One region of the Paenibacillus sp. MER TA 81-3 genome, then DNA from elsewhere that is predicted to be linked to it. Evidence: riboswitches for the same ligand, from Rfam matches in the RefSeq annotation. Region 1 holds a riboswitch; the other holds the start of a gene.
What was found. Region 1 has a riboswitch for magnesium ahead of mgtA (magnesium-translocating P-type ATPase). Riboswitches for the same ligand answer to the same signal wherever they lie in the genome.

Region 1 (7,405 bases):
ATTAAAATGAAAGAGGCTGGGGGCATAGCCCCCAGCCTTTCATAATGGCTCCCTTGTTGCTTACGACGGCAAGACATAGCCTCCCCGTTACAGCCATTCGTTGAATTTGCGAATGTACCATTTTTTGACCAGTTGAGTCAGCACGCAATAGCACAGCAACGTTCCCACCAGCCATGGGAAATATTCCATTGGCAGCGGCTGCAAGCCGAGACTCGCGCCAAAGCCCGAGAACGGGACAAAAATACCCGCGATCATAATGGCACAGGTCAGCAATAACACAGGCATGCTGGCTCTGCTCTGGATGAATGGAATTTTCTCGGTACGAATCATATGCACGATCAGTGTCTGCGATAGGAGCCCTTCGATAAACCAACCGGAATGGAATAACGTCTGCTGATCGATTGAATTGGCTGAGAAGATGTACCACATCAAGGCGTAGGTAGTGATATCAAAAATGGAACTGATTGGGCCAATGAATATCATAAATCTGCTGACAGACTTTGAGTCCCATTTCCGAGGTTTGCGTAAATACTCCTTATCCATATGGTCCCAAGGAATGGAGAGCTGGGAAATATCATAGAACAAATTTTGAATCAGCAGATGAATCGGCAGCATCGGCAGAAATGGGAGAAAGGCGCTTGCGACCAGTACGCTGAATACGTTGCCGAAGTTCGAACTTGCGGTCATTTTAATATATTTGATCATGTTTCCGAATGTTTTACGGCCTTCGATTACGCCGCGTTCCAGTACCATCAAGCTTTTTTCTAGCAATATGATGTCTGCCGATTCCTTGGAAATATCGACAGCCGTATCTACGGAAATACCGACATCCGCTTCTTTGAGCGACACTGCATCATTAATGCCATCGCCCATAAATCCGACCGTGTGCCCTTTGCTTTTCAAGACACGGACGATTCGCGCCTTTTGCATTGGATTCACTTTGGCAAAGACATTAGAGCTTTCGGCGACATCGGCTAACTGTTGATCCGTTAATCGTTCTATCTCACTTCCAAGCACGATATCACTGATAGTAAGCCCGACATCTTTACATACTTTGCGGGTAACCGCCGCGTTATCTCCGGTAATGATTTTTACTTCCACACCGCTGTCTTTCAGGGCCCGAATGGCCTCCCGTGCCGTTTCTTTCGGCGGATCGAGGAAGCCGATATATCCGGCCAGTATGAGATCCTGTTCGTCTTTTACGCTATACGGTTCGTCTGTTGCCGCCATTTGCTTAATGGCTACGGCGATGACTCGCAAGCCGTCCATGTTCAAGCTGTTGACCAATCGTTGAGCCCGGTCGGCTCGTTCTGGCGTGAGGGGGACGATCTGCCCGTTGTCGGACACATGCGAACAAATGCTTAGAACTTCCTCCATAGCTCCTTTACAGATGAGCAGATGTCCGTTGCCCCGTTTCTCCAGTACGACGGACATGCGGCGGCGGTTGAAGTCGAACGGAATCTCATCGAATTTCGAATAGTTATTCTCTGCGCCCAACACATCCGACAGCTCCGCGTGCTCCAGAACCGCCACATCCAGCAAGTTTTTCAGCCCAGTCTGGTGGTAGCTGTTCAGATAAGCATATTCCAACACTTGATTATCATCTTCGCCATTGATGTCCAGATGACGTTCCAAAATAATTTTGTCCTGAGTCAGAGTGCCGGTTTTGTCCGTACATAAGATGTCCATGGCACCGAAGTTCTGAATTGAATTGAGCCGTTTAACGACCACTTTGTTCCGCGCCATAATCGATGCGCCTTTGGCAAGATTGCCAGCCACGACAACCGGCAGCATTTCCGGCGTAAGGCCGACCGCAACGGATAAGCCGAAGAACAGCGCGTCCATCCAATCTCCTTTTGTGAACCCGTTGATAAGGAAAATAACAGGAACCATAATGAGCATGAAGCGAATAAGCACGAAGGTAACGCTCTTGACGCCTTTGTCGAAGCTCGTAAGCGGCGGCTTGCCGATTAAGGTGCTGGCCATTGAACCGAAGTAGGTATGGTCACCCGTCGACACAACGACAGCGGAGGCTGAACCACTGATTACATTCGTGCCCATATAACACATATTGTTCAGTTCCAGCGCATTGGTGGGCGTCAGTTGGTTGCGATTGCGAGCCAACTTCGAGGCGCCGCGCGGCAGCGTATCCAGCTTCTCCACAGGCATCGCTTCACCGGTCAAAGCGGATTCTCCGACAAACAGATCCTTCGAGTGAACGAGTCTGACATCTGCCGGCACCATGTCGCCTGCGGAGAGATGGATGATATCACCGGGGACGAGCAGTTCCAGATCAATTTCTTTGCGCTTAGATTGACGGTTCACCGTTGCTGTCGTTTTGACCATTTCCTTCAGCTTCTCGGCGGTGCGTGCGGAACGGAATTCTTGCGTGAATGTAATGATGACACTAACAGTGACCATGGTTGTAATAATGACGACGGCTTCGACATCATCATCGGCGATATATGAGAATAAGGCCAAGGAAAGCAGGATGAGAATAAACGGGTTTTTGAAGCAGGCAAGCAATTGGACATACCATGCTGGTGTTTTCTCGTGCGCCACTTGATTTTTCCCATATTGCTCCAGTCTCTTGTTGGCTTCTATGTCCGTGAGCCCCCCAGAACTTGTGCCAAACTCTTCCATCAAATCCTCTTCGTGGACGATGGAAGCTTGGATTAAACGTTCCGCGATCTCGCGGTTTTGCATTTCTTTATCTTTCATTGGTTTGTTCATTATTCTAACTCCTCTCTACACAACAGGCGTTTTCGATTGAAAGCGCCTGTTCTACTTCACTTCAAATTGAACGCAAAAAAGCTCTCCCTGTTGGAGGGAGAGCGAGTGTTCCGAGCATTCATCATGGGCTTGCATGTCTCAACTGCGCATACTTAAATACACCCGCCTGCATCTGCAGTTTGAATGGAAATAAAAGTATGGGAAACACGCAAGAGCATGACAAAGCCAGCTCTCCTTCAGTACAGGATATCGGTTGAACTTACATAATCGGCTGGTTGGTCCACTGTCCAAGGATGTTCCCCCCTCTGCAAAATAAAAACCCTCCAGGAGACCTAGAGGGTTAGAAACGCACGCAAAAAAGCTTCCGGATCCCCCTAGTCGAGTTTTGGCACTATACAACGTAAAGAGATGCAATGTCTCTTAGCCACCTTAAGAAAAGCCTTAATCCGGCAGTTCCTGTTCTACCCATGGGCATCTTTCGATATTTCTGGGCAGTGGCCTCTGTTTGTATAGGAGCCTCACCTAACGAGGACTTATTTAATTCCTAGTCATCTTAAGTCTTATATTTTCGTTTGTCAAGCTGTAAATTTGTTCAAAGAGATACTGCTGCTGTGTATGCGGTTCGGTAAATATGAGAAAAATGGGCATAACAAAGCAGTTTGTTAGGATTGACAATTGGATGGTCAGGAAGTACGATTTTCTTGTCAGTATTTTACTATTTTGTGTGCAACAAAGGGGGTATGCACCATGGACAGTAGTGACAGTCGACAATCGCAATCAAAACTACTCATAACAAGGAGCGGGGAGGATAAGCGCTCGCATGGTGCTGCCATCAGCAGATAATCAGGCTGGGAACAGCAAGCTGATTGTCTTCTCCCCAGAAAGGGGAAATGCCAAATGACCTACTCTACGTATGGAAGACACGTCGTGGCTGACTTATGGGAAGTTGATTTTGACCGGATTAATAATGCTGAATTTTTACAGAACCAACTGATCGAAGCCGCAGAAAAATGTGGAGCAACCGTGTTGTCCGTGTCGGAACAGCAATTTGAGCCCCAAGGGGCTACCGTACTTTTGTTATTGTCAGAGAGCCATCTCTCGATTCATACGTATCCGGAAAAAGGGTTCGCAGCTTTGGATTGTTACACCTGTGGGGACAAGGTTGATCCCGAAGTAGCCATTCACTATTTACTGTCTGTGCTCAAGCCTAAAACGTATATTGTGAAGAAGCTAATCCGGGGAGTCGGAGAAATGATAGAAGAATCGCCAGCGATAACTTCGATGTAGACACCTATTGACAACATGATTCATCTGAAGTAAAATCCAGAATGCTTGCAGGATTTATATTTGTTGGAAAGGGGGAATATATTCATGGATAGCAGCCCAGGCCGAAATGTCATGTTTTCAGTCTGTTCATTTGCTGTAAAGAGGAAGAGCTCTGTTCTTTTGCCGCTCCCATGTTCCCCGTGTTTGGATTTTCATCGATCCCATCAAGCAGGATGGGTCTGTTCAAGCAGGTTTATTTGACATGTGAGCCACACAAGTACACTGCCAGCTCTCCCTTTCCGGGGGAGCTTTTTTTGATCTATAGAGAGGTGATGCCGTTGACTATGGAAATAGTGCTGAAGCTGGGACTTGCTTTATTTTTTGGAATGCTCATCGGAATCGATAGACAAATTAAACAAAAACAATTGGGATTAAGGCCTAGTATGATCATCTGTATTGCCAGCTGTCTACTCACCATCGTTTCGATTGAAGCATTCGGCAAATTTGGTGGTGCGGATCACCCTAATATGGATCCGATGCGATTGGCCGCGCAGATTGTAAGCGGAGTCGGGTTCATTGGGGCGGGTGTCATTTTGCGAAGAAGCAACGAGGTTATTTCGGGCCTGACCTCTGCGGCGCTTATATGGTCAGCTTCGGCGCTTGGCATTGCGATCGGGGCAGGGTTCTATGCGGAAGCGGCATGTGGCGTCATCCTGATGATTGCGGCTGTTAATGTCGTGCCCTACCTCATCAAATCAATTGGACCGGCAAGGCTGAATCGGTACGATGTCGCCGTCAAGATTGTAGTGGAATCCAATTTGCGCATGACTGAATTAATCAAGATGCTCGAACGTAAAGGTCAGTTTGGCCATGCCAAAAAAGATGAATTCAAAATACGGCATTTAAAGCTTAAGGATCTCGATAACGAACGACAGCTCATCGATTTGGTGCTGTCCGTGCCGAAAAATCAATATACGACGGAAATATATTATTACATTAAGAAAGTGGACCATGTGTTAAAGGTGGATGTCGAGAATTTGTGATGTCAAGCGGAAGGCATAAACATTTTGGATGAAAGGAGTCTTGTATGATGATTAGGCTAAATGAATATCAATTTAAGGAATTCCTTCTTGTCCCCAGCTGAATTTGGGCATATTTTCGCTGAGCTTCATCCGCTGCAGCAAAAAAAATACATTCTGGAGCTCGATCATCAGTATGCTATAACGATGTTGAATGAGCTTCCTTCGGATAATGCCACTCATTTTATCGGGCTGCTGTCGAACAAAGAGGTTTTCTCTGGAGCGTAATTCGCAAGTCATATCCGTCTCCACGGATGCGAATGAAGTGGAAAGCTAGACTTGTGGAATTATATGGCATATACTTGTTTCAAATGAAAACGGTCACACCGATCTTTCGTATATTTAACGTAGAGAAAGCGAAAGAGTATTGCTGTTGCTAACATTGAATACCTGTATGAACGACTCACAACAAAGCAATATAAACATGCTCGTCCTGGCTTGGATCACGACGATAAGTGATTGTCTATTACGGATCCCTTTGGCAATCGTCTTCATTTTTTTGAGCCCCAACCATAACGATGACCTGGCATTAGAAACCCGTACCCGCTGCTGCTATTCAAGAGGCTGTTATGCGGGTTTCTTTCTACCTGTGGAAGGAGAATATTACATGAAGCAATTCGATGTTGAAATTAGAGCGGCAGCAGAAAGCGAATGGGACCAAGTCTGGAACCTGCTTGAGCGCAGAGGAGCAACCGATGCCAAGGAATTAGCCGAATCCCGATTTTTATCCATTTTTCAGAATAGACAGCATTATTTGCCTATCGCGGCTGTAGATCAAAAGCTTGTAGGGTATGGCTGGGTGCAAAATTATGGGCCGCATTTGCGCTCGGGACAACAGCTATTCCGATTGCATGATCTTTTTGTGCTCGAACCATACAGGAAGAATCGAATCGCCGCCGCTCTTTTTGAGAGTATGAAAGAATGGTCACAGCATAACGGAGCATCGTGGTTGCAATGGAACGCAAATCCCACATCGACGAGTTTTTATATGCGCTTAGGTTATCAGCCCATTCCAGAGGAAGATGAAGGATTCCCTTTCTTTGAAATCGAGTTTGCAGCGAAATAGAACAGCGAGACTTGGAGCTGATATCCAACGAAGGACAGAAGAACTTTGTAGATTAAAGTGGTGCAGGGCAGCAGCTGCCATTCGCTTACAGACGTAAAAAGCACATCGTTTCTAGAATGAAATCAAGGTGGTGTATCTCCATGAAACGTATCTATCTGATTAGGCATTGCCAGGCCGCAGGACAAGAGCCAGAGGCTCCGTTGACAACGGAGGGAGTAAGGCAGGCGAAGGAACTAAGAGACTTTCTTGCTCACCGAGGTATTGAACGAATCGTTGCAAGTCCTTATTTGAGAGCGGTTTCAACAATCCGTCCCTTAGCTGAATTGCTGCAAATCTCCGTCCATACGGATGCCAGACTTCAGGAACGAGTGCTATGTTCATATGACATGATTGATTGGCTTGATAAATTAAAGGAGACCTATGCGGATATAGATTTGAAGTATGAAGGCGGAGAATCGTCGCGGGAGGCGATGAATCGTGGGCTTGAAGTCATTGATGAAGCACTTGAAAGTACCAAACACAATATTGCGATCGTAACCCACGGAAATTTGATGTCGCTGCTTCTGAATCATTTCACGAATGATTTCGGATTCGAAGAGTGGGAGCGGCTGACCAACCCGGACGTGTATGAGCTTCATATATTCGAAGAGAACGATAACATCACTGTAGACTCTCACAAGTTGTTTCATACGATTAAGCCATACATTCGATAAGCCGATGAGCGTAACAAATGATACGAACACCAATCATAATAAAAAGACAATAACCCCGTATAAGCTTCTGTTGGTTAGCAGAATCTCGTATGGGGTTCTATTCGTATCTTCTTATTTTTGGTAGGTATTATATGGTATATTGCATAGTAGATCTAACCATGGCAGACAGTGACAAGCGCCACCTGAAAAGAGGGAATGATGTTGAAGCAGTTTATGATCGGTCAGTACGGAGGTTTTGATGATAAAAAGTTCAAAAGAGATTTCAAATTAGGATTTCATGGAATTGAAGCCTGTCTTTGGATTATATGACTTCGGTCAACCCCGATTACGTGTTATTTCATTATCCGAAGCCCGTAATTCTCGATGATCGGGTAGATTGGAGTCTGTGGCGCTTCACGGATGAAAGCGAGTATGTGTATGAGAGTAAATATTCATTCGCGGAGTTTTCCGAGAAGAGTGAGCTATTATTTGCATGGTTGTCGGACAAAAGCGAGGAGTATCGATTTACACCGGTGCTTGAATTTGACGGCTTGAATAAATATATATAC
Region 2 (7,405 bases), on a different contig from region 1:
CTCTTTACCGCCAACGCCCAAGCTCCACCCGCTGCGCTGCTGACGAGAGCCAGGGCACCCACACCATATGTCCAAAGCATAGCCACTAATATCGCCTCTCTTTTATGATTGCCTCACGTTCATTTTCTATCTATTATACTTCACTCGCAGCAGCGTTATCCGAAGCTCCCAGGCGCAAAATTTCTACGGTCAGATAAACGTACAGCAATTACCCGTTTTCCAGCGCTTTTTCCTGCACGGTTAGAACAAAGCGTTGGGCGTGCTGCGCCAGCTGCTCGAACTGTCCTTCTTGAATGTAGTCGGTACGCACCAGCTTGGAGCCCAGACCGAAGGCAGAAGCACCCGCCTTCAAGTAATCCGCAACGTTGTTCATGTCCACTCCGCCCGTGGCAATGATAGGAATGTGCTGCAGCGGGCCGCGGATTTCCCGAATATAATCCGAACCAAGCGTTCCGATCGGGAACAGCTTGACCGCCTTCGCCCCAGCTTTCCAAGCACGAACGATTTCCGTCGGTGTAAGCACACCAGGCCACACATCCACACCGCGCTCAGCCGCAAAGGAGATGACCTCCTCGTCCAAATTCGGAGAAATGAAAAACTGTGCTCCGCATGCGAACGCCTCTCGGGCTTCATCAAGATCCGTTACTGTTCCCGCGCCGATATATGCCCTGCCGTCGAACCGTTCCCGCCAACGGTGGATGATCTTCGCAGCGCCTTCCGTATTCATGGTCACTTCCATGAAGCGGACGCCGCCTGTCACCAGCGCCTCACCGGCAAGATCGGCCGCCTCTCCGGTAAAGCCGCGAAAAATAGCTATGATGCGTGTCTGCAGCATCTGCTCCGTTATGGAGATACCGGCTGCCGTTATCGAGTTATCGATTTTCATCATTGCTTTATCGGCTTCCGTCATCATCTGCCATTCCCCCTCTCTTGTTCTCTGGACGACGTATTCTACAGCCTGCTTACATTGCGCCTCCGGCAGCTGCATGACGCAACTTTTCCGCCCGATTCTTCGCAAAAGCCGCGCTGCCGATCACTCCGCCATCATCAATCAACTCCCCTTGACGGATCGTCAACCGCTCCAAATAACCGTGATAGACCGAGCGCTGCAGCGTATCGCGCACCGATGAGAACAGTCGTTCTCCAGCCAGTGCCCCGCCACCTCCGATGACGATAACGTCCGGACTGAGGAGCGAAATGGAGTACGCCAAACCTTTGCCAAGCACTTGGCCGGTATAGGTCAAAATGTCGACAGCGAGCGCATCGCCTTCGTCATAAGCTTGCGAGACATGAGCGGCGCTCAGTTCCCCGCGCTCGTATGACTCACGCAGAATGCTGTCTCGGCCCGCTTCCAGCGCTTGCTTCGCTTGGCGCACGATGCCCGTGGCGGAGACGACCGACTCCAAGCAGCCAGTAAGTCCACAGCCGCATGGTGTCGTTTCGCCGTCAATCGCTACATGTCCCAATTCGCCCGCCATGAAACCGCTGCCGTAATACAATTCACCGTTCACCACGGTAGCAGCTGCCAGCCCCGTTCCGATGGTCACACCGTGCACGACACCCGCTCCACGTCCTGCTCCGCTCATCGCTTCGCCATATACATACATGCGCACATCATTATCTATAAAAACAGGTACGCCAACCTTGACACTCAACCGTCCGGCAACGTCCACGTCATGCCACTTCAAATTGGATGCAAAGATGCTGACACCGCGCTCCGGATCAATAAATCCCGGAATACCGGCTCCGACAGCAAGCAAGTGGCTGCGATCCAGCCCCGTTTTCGCGAACAGCTCATCAATCATGTCGGCCATCTTATCCAAAACGTGATCAACGCCGAGGGCTGCTTCCGTCGGCCGCTTCACCTTATCCACCATCTCGTAGCGCTCGCTCACGAGGCCGCACACGATGTTCGTTCCACCTAGATCGATTCCTATCATATATTGCATGACTTCTCCACCTTGCCTTCCTTATAGCTGTGATTTATCCGTATTATAGCACGGAGCAGTCAACTTTTTGATTGAAAAAATCATAATCCAATTGTTGTGAATATACAACGTATTCATCGTACATTCGAGCTTTTCTGGATGTTAATGACTGCTTCTCACTTCAAGCGTTCGCCATAATTTCGCCTTAAATTTGCCTCAAACTTGGAAACAATATTAAAGACGAACTTGGTACAAATCGCTATAATAGTACTGTGATGTATGTCACACGCGCCACGCGCGATAAATCACAGCCAATTACAGCAGCAGAGCAGCCAGCCAGTTCTAAGCTGCCGTGAATCATTGTGCAGACTTAAATGCTCTGAATTCCCTACAGTATATTAGGTACTTTGCTTCCGGAGCGAGTCTGCTAACGCAGCTTGCCGGTCAACCGTTATTCAAGAGACCCCGGTTCAAGTATTATTTTAATTCGGATTGTAAGAGGTGAATGACCCATGACGTATGTAGACATTAGCAATATAAGCCCGCAATTGTTCGTAACGGTGCTTTTTTTCCTGCTTATCGTATGCCCGCTTCTCAGTCTCGGTGTAGTTCGTTTCTTCCAACAGCGTGTGAAGGCTGGAATTACTTATATCGCTTCTGCGGTCGTATCTTACGTCGTCTTTCTCATCGTTGCGGACTTTGTGGCTAAGACCTGGAGCTGACTCTTTCTTCGAAGGAGTTAGCTTTTTTATTGTCGTGCCTCAAGAGGCTCCCGGTCCTGTGTTCCTGACATTCCATCTTCACAATGCACCTACACGTCCGCTTCCCGTCTCATGACGAAATAACGAAACAATGCGTCTTCAAAGCGGTATTCTGTCAACCCTACTGTCTCGAAGCTGAATGACTCGTAAAAATGAACCGCCTTCGCATTGCTTTCCAGTACAGCAAGCCAGACGGCAGAAGGGACAGCTTGTTCCATTCGTGCCAGGCAGACGTTCATAAGCTCACGCCCGATACCGTGACGCTGGAAATCAGCTTGCACATAAATTTTTTGCAGTTGCATCGGATGCGGCGTATCGACGGATTCATGGCCAGAACCGTCCTTCAGCTTCATGTAACCGGCAGGCTTCCCATCCCAATAGGCCACATAGAAGTGATTGTGCGGCTTCTGCAAGCTCACAGCCAGCTTCCCCGGGGCGAACGTCGCTTCCACATATTTTGCGAGCGTATCAGGTTGGAACAGTTCCCCGAACGTTTCTCGAAACGTCGCTGCTCCGATCTCCGCCAGCAGTTCGGCGCATTCCTCACCCACATGTACAATCTCGATCTCGTTATCGCATTGATTTTCCGTCTTCAGTCGATCCATATAATTCTCCCTTTTTCTATAAAGCATAATGTTGATATTTGCGTAATGCGAACTAATGTTCTATTATGTAAACATTACTCCCTATTCTGTGAAGTTGCAACTATGAATTTTGCAACGAATATCTGTTTGCATAAGATTAAAATACTGTATTCGGACAAGCACCCGCATGTACCCCAAAAAATGAATGTGCCGAAATCATTGACTTATTGTTAAAAGGTGCTATAACTATATAGAGTCAAGAACATAATTTCATATTCCTCGTTAGGTGAGGCTCCTATGTGGAGATATGCTGCTGCCCAAAAATGTCGAGAGACGCCAATGGGTCAACAGAAACCATCGACTTAAGGTGGTTTTTAACGTAGCTGGATGTCGCGTGCGTCATCCTATGCCACATAGTGCTAAAACTCAACGAATAGAGGGCAATGGCACTTGTATTTGCTATATTTTTTAGCATGTAAATTTGCTGCGTATACCAAACATCCTCTTCGTTGCGGATGTTTTTTCTATTTCAGGAGGTGATGAGAGATGGATGGTTCCCCCAGTCCCGAACCGCATAGCAAGCACAACAGCACATTCATAATTATATTTGGAGAACGTCCGTCTCTTATCATCTAACGAAGAGATGGACCATGAAGGAGGTCCATTACTATGGTATTAGCACCTGTTGTCATTGGAAATTATAAAGAGGATTCGGCTGGCAAGCTGATGAAAACTCAGTTCCTTGCCATTCATGAAACATTTACGGTTGAAGAAGCCATTGCTTATTACCGCAAGCACGGAAAAAACATGACGAATATTTATTATATTTATATTACGGGCCACAACGGATTGTTGAAAGGCGTCATCTCCGTAAGAGAATTATTAACCGCCGAAGATCATATTCGTGTTCAGGATATTATGATTAAGCAAGTGGTGTCGGTTACAGCCGACGTCGATCAGGAAGCGGTCGCTAAAATATTTGAGGAAAAAGATCTGGTGTCGATTCCAGTGCTGCACCAGTCGCAGCTGGTCGGCCTCATCGATGTCGATGATATTCTGGATGTCGTGCGGAAGGAAGCGACGGAAGATTTTCATAAGATGGCGCCTGTTACGTCCTTTGCGCAAAACTTGAAAACAGCAAGTATTTACACACTCTACAAAAAACGCATCCCTTGGCTCATCATTCTCGTCTTCATGAATATATTCTCAGGAGCGGGTATCGCCTCTTTTGAAGATTTAATTGCCACGAACGTGGCCCTGGTCTTCTTCTTGCCTCTGCTCATAGATAGTGGCGGCAATGCGGGTTCTCAAGCATCCACGCTCATGATCCGGTCCATGGCTGTCGGGGACATTAAGCTAAGAGACTGGTTCAAGCTGTTCACGAAGGAAGTATCGATCGCGTTCTTCCTCGGCATCACGATGGCGTTAGCCGTTGCAAGCATCGGGTGGTTCCGCGGCGGAATCGATATTGCCGTTATCGTTGCGCTAACGATGGCAGTTATTGTTATGGTCGGCAGCTTAATCGGGATGTCGCTCCCGTTCATTTTCAGCAAATTGAAGCTTGATCCTGCAACAGCGAGCGCGCCGCTCATTACGTCCATTGCCGATATTTGCGGCGTCTTGATTTACTTTTCCATCGCATCTGCGTACTTGAATCTGTAAAGAGCAAGGTTGCGTTAAGCCTCGTATGCCGTCGGACTACCTACATTTTCACACAAAAAAGGAGGGCGCTTGGGCCCTCTTTTTACTCTATCTTGATTCTGTTATACTATCCTTCTTGCTGCTCTGCGTTATCGTCCTGATTGGCTTCCGTATTGGTCACCTGGAGGCCAGCCCCCTTATAAAAGGTGGACTTCAACGTGTTAAATTGGGTCGTATAGTCATTGAACTGTGTCTTTAATTCCTCCACTTGCCGGTATACTTCATTCCGTTCGGAAATCCCTGTCGTAATCGACTTCAGCTTCGTATTTTGCGACTTCAATTCGTCATAGATGAATTGCTCGCGTTCCAGCCATTGACCATACTTCTCATGCAATGCCTTGAACGTGTCATATCGCTTCACATAAGCGGTGTATGCCTGTTCCGCCTGCTTCTTCAACTCTTCATCCTTCAGCTTAGCGATGGCCTTATCCAATTCTCCCATCTGGCTGCGCGCGTCATCAAGGTGCACCTTCACTTGCTCAATCGCCTGTTTGCGTTCTTCCAACGCTTTGTTCGTATTATCAATCAACGTTTGCACGTTGCGATTGTCTTGTTTCCCTTGATCTAAAATATTGATATATTGCTTCTCGTCCTTATCTTCCAACGTCTTCAACGTTTCCAAGGCGGCCGTAACGTTCACTTCTGCCGAAGAAGCCTTCTCGAACGCTTCGAATATCTTCGTCGTCGGCGAAGCGCCGCATCCGGTCAATCCTACTACTACAGACAACAATGCCGCGATAGCGGTAAATTTCTTCCAGCTTGCCAATCTCTTAACCTCCCAGTCCGGATGCTATAATCGCTTGTCGTGATGGAAATTGCATACGAAATGCGCATTCGGGTCATACACTTCAAATTCATAGCCCTTGCTCTGAATATATTCAATAATGGAAGGCAAAGCTTCCAATGTCTGCTGACGATCGTGAAGAAGAATAACTTCCACATCTGCCGTTAACGTTCCTTTGATCTGCTCGAGAATCCGGTTCGGCTGTCCGATAAACTTCCAGTCAAGCGAATCGAGCGTCCAATCCCACATCTTAAAGCCCGCATCCGCAATATCCTTGCGGAACGACTCGCCGATTTGCGGCGCGCTGCCGTATGGTGCCCGAATCAGCGTCGGCTTGAATCCGGTCAGATTCTCCACGATACCCTGCGCTTCCTGGAACTCCTTGATGAAATTCCCTGAACCGCCGCTTTTATAGAGCTTGTTGAAATCGTGCGTCATGCTATGTAGCCCAGGATAATGACCCTCTTCTACCATTCGCTTGACGGCATCCGGATAAGTGTTCATATTATCGCCCAACATGAAATAAGTCGCTTTAATATCGTGTTGCTTCAATAAGTCCATCATATCGTTAGAGTATTTACTCGGTCCGTCATCGAACGTCAAATAGGCAACTTTGCGAGTCATGCCATTAAACTCTTTCGGTATCTCTTTCTCTTTCGCCGCCGAGGCGAACGTGGCTACTTCCGTCACGATCAGATCGCTGCCAGAGGCCGATACCGTGCCAAGCAAGCTCTTCCCTGCGGCATATATGCCTATGCCGATTGCCACAAATAACAAAAACAGAATCGTACGTCCTATAAATTTCTTGCGACTTCTCCGGCGACGTTTGCCGACCGTCACCCTTCCTCTATCCACCATTCTACATATCCACTTCCTTCTAGCGACTTCGTTCGACATTACTATAATATAAATCTACCATTTTGGCATTACAGAAACGTTACAAGATAAGAAGTTTTGTCAAAAATTTAGATACAATGTTGTTACCATTTTAGGGAACAGCTGTAATGACGCTTACAAATGAGAAAAATGACCTTTGTTCGCTCTAACTGTGTTTGTGCACTGTTTCTGCCTTCTTCCGATATATGGCCGTTGAGCTGTAAAAATGCATACACTTTACTCACAAAAACGGCAAAAAAACCGACGCTGGTTAAAAACCAGCGTCGGCTCTAACATCCGCACCACGGGGTGTGGATGACTTCATGATGGATGTATAGTCTTACTGTCTGCTGTCCGTGTGGCGAGAGACGACGTGCTGCGGCATGCCGTTCAAATAAGCCGCAATATTGCCGGAAGCAATATCTAGCAAGCGGCGTCTCGCTGCTTGGGACGCCCATGCCATATGGGGCGTAATGATAATCCGCTCTTGCTTAGCGATGAGCGGGTGATGCTCCTGGGGCGGTTCCTCGGACAGCACGTCGAGCAGGGCGCCCTCAATTACATATTGCTCGACTGCTTCCGCTAACTCCGCTTCATTAACGAGCGCGCCCCGCGCGGTATTTATCAGAACTGCCGTCGACTTCATCCGATTCAAGAACGTCTTGTTCACCATACCCTTCGTCTCATCATTTAACGGACAATGAAGAGAGACCACATCGGACTGTGCCAGCAGTTCGTCCTGCGTCACAACTTGAACATGCGGAACGTTCA

Region 2: another riboswitch for magnesium. It lies ahead of mgtE (magnesium transporter); the one in region 1 lies ahead of mgtA (magnesium-translocating P-type ATPase).

The regions. Positions count from the first base shown of each region.
Region 1 is NZ_JAMAWB010000002.1:13,497-20,901, reverse strand. Features, by position in the region: gene mgtA (magnesium-translocating P-type ATPase) at 88-2,733, opposite strand; M-box (ykoK) riboswitch at 3,098-3,270, opposite strand; gene speD (adenosylmethionine decarboxylase) at 3,631-4,020, shown strand; gene M3650_RS02325 (MgtC/SapB family protein) at 4,344-5,042, shown strand; gene M3650_RS02320 (magnesium transporter MgtE N-terminal domain-containing protein) at 5,130-5,306, shown strand; gene M3650_RS02315 (GNAT family N-acetyltransferase) at 5,473-6,144, shown strand; gene M3650_RS02310 (histidine phosphatase family protein) at 6,285-6,857, shown strand; gene M3650_RS02305 (apurinic/apyrimidinic endonuclease family protein) at 7,163-7,405, shown strand, end outside.
Region 2 is NZ_JAMAWB010000024.1:76,755-84,159, reverse strand. Features, by position in the region: gene M3650_RS26145 (alpha/beta hydrolase) at 1-80, opposite strand, end outside; gene M3650_RS26140 (bifunctional 4-hydroxy-2-oxoglutarate aldolase/2-dehydro-3-deoxy-phosphogluconate aldolase) at 209-913, opposite strand; gene M3650_RS26135 (ROK family protein) at 963-1,949, opposite strand; gene M3650_RS26130 (hypothetical protein) at 2,441-2,650, shown strand; gene M3650_RS26125 (GNAT family N-acetyltransferase) at 2,740-3,294, opposite strand; M-box (ykoK) riboswitch at 3,545-3,719, shown strand; gene mgtE (magnesium transporter) at 3,943-4,935, shown strand; gene M3650_RS26115 (YkyA family protein) at 5,042-5,740, opposite strand; gene M3650_RS26110 (polysaccharide deacetylase family protein) at 5,765-6,616, opposite strand; gene M3650_RS26105 (D-2-hydroxyacid dehydrogenase) at 6,975-7,405, opposite strand, start outside.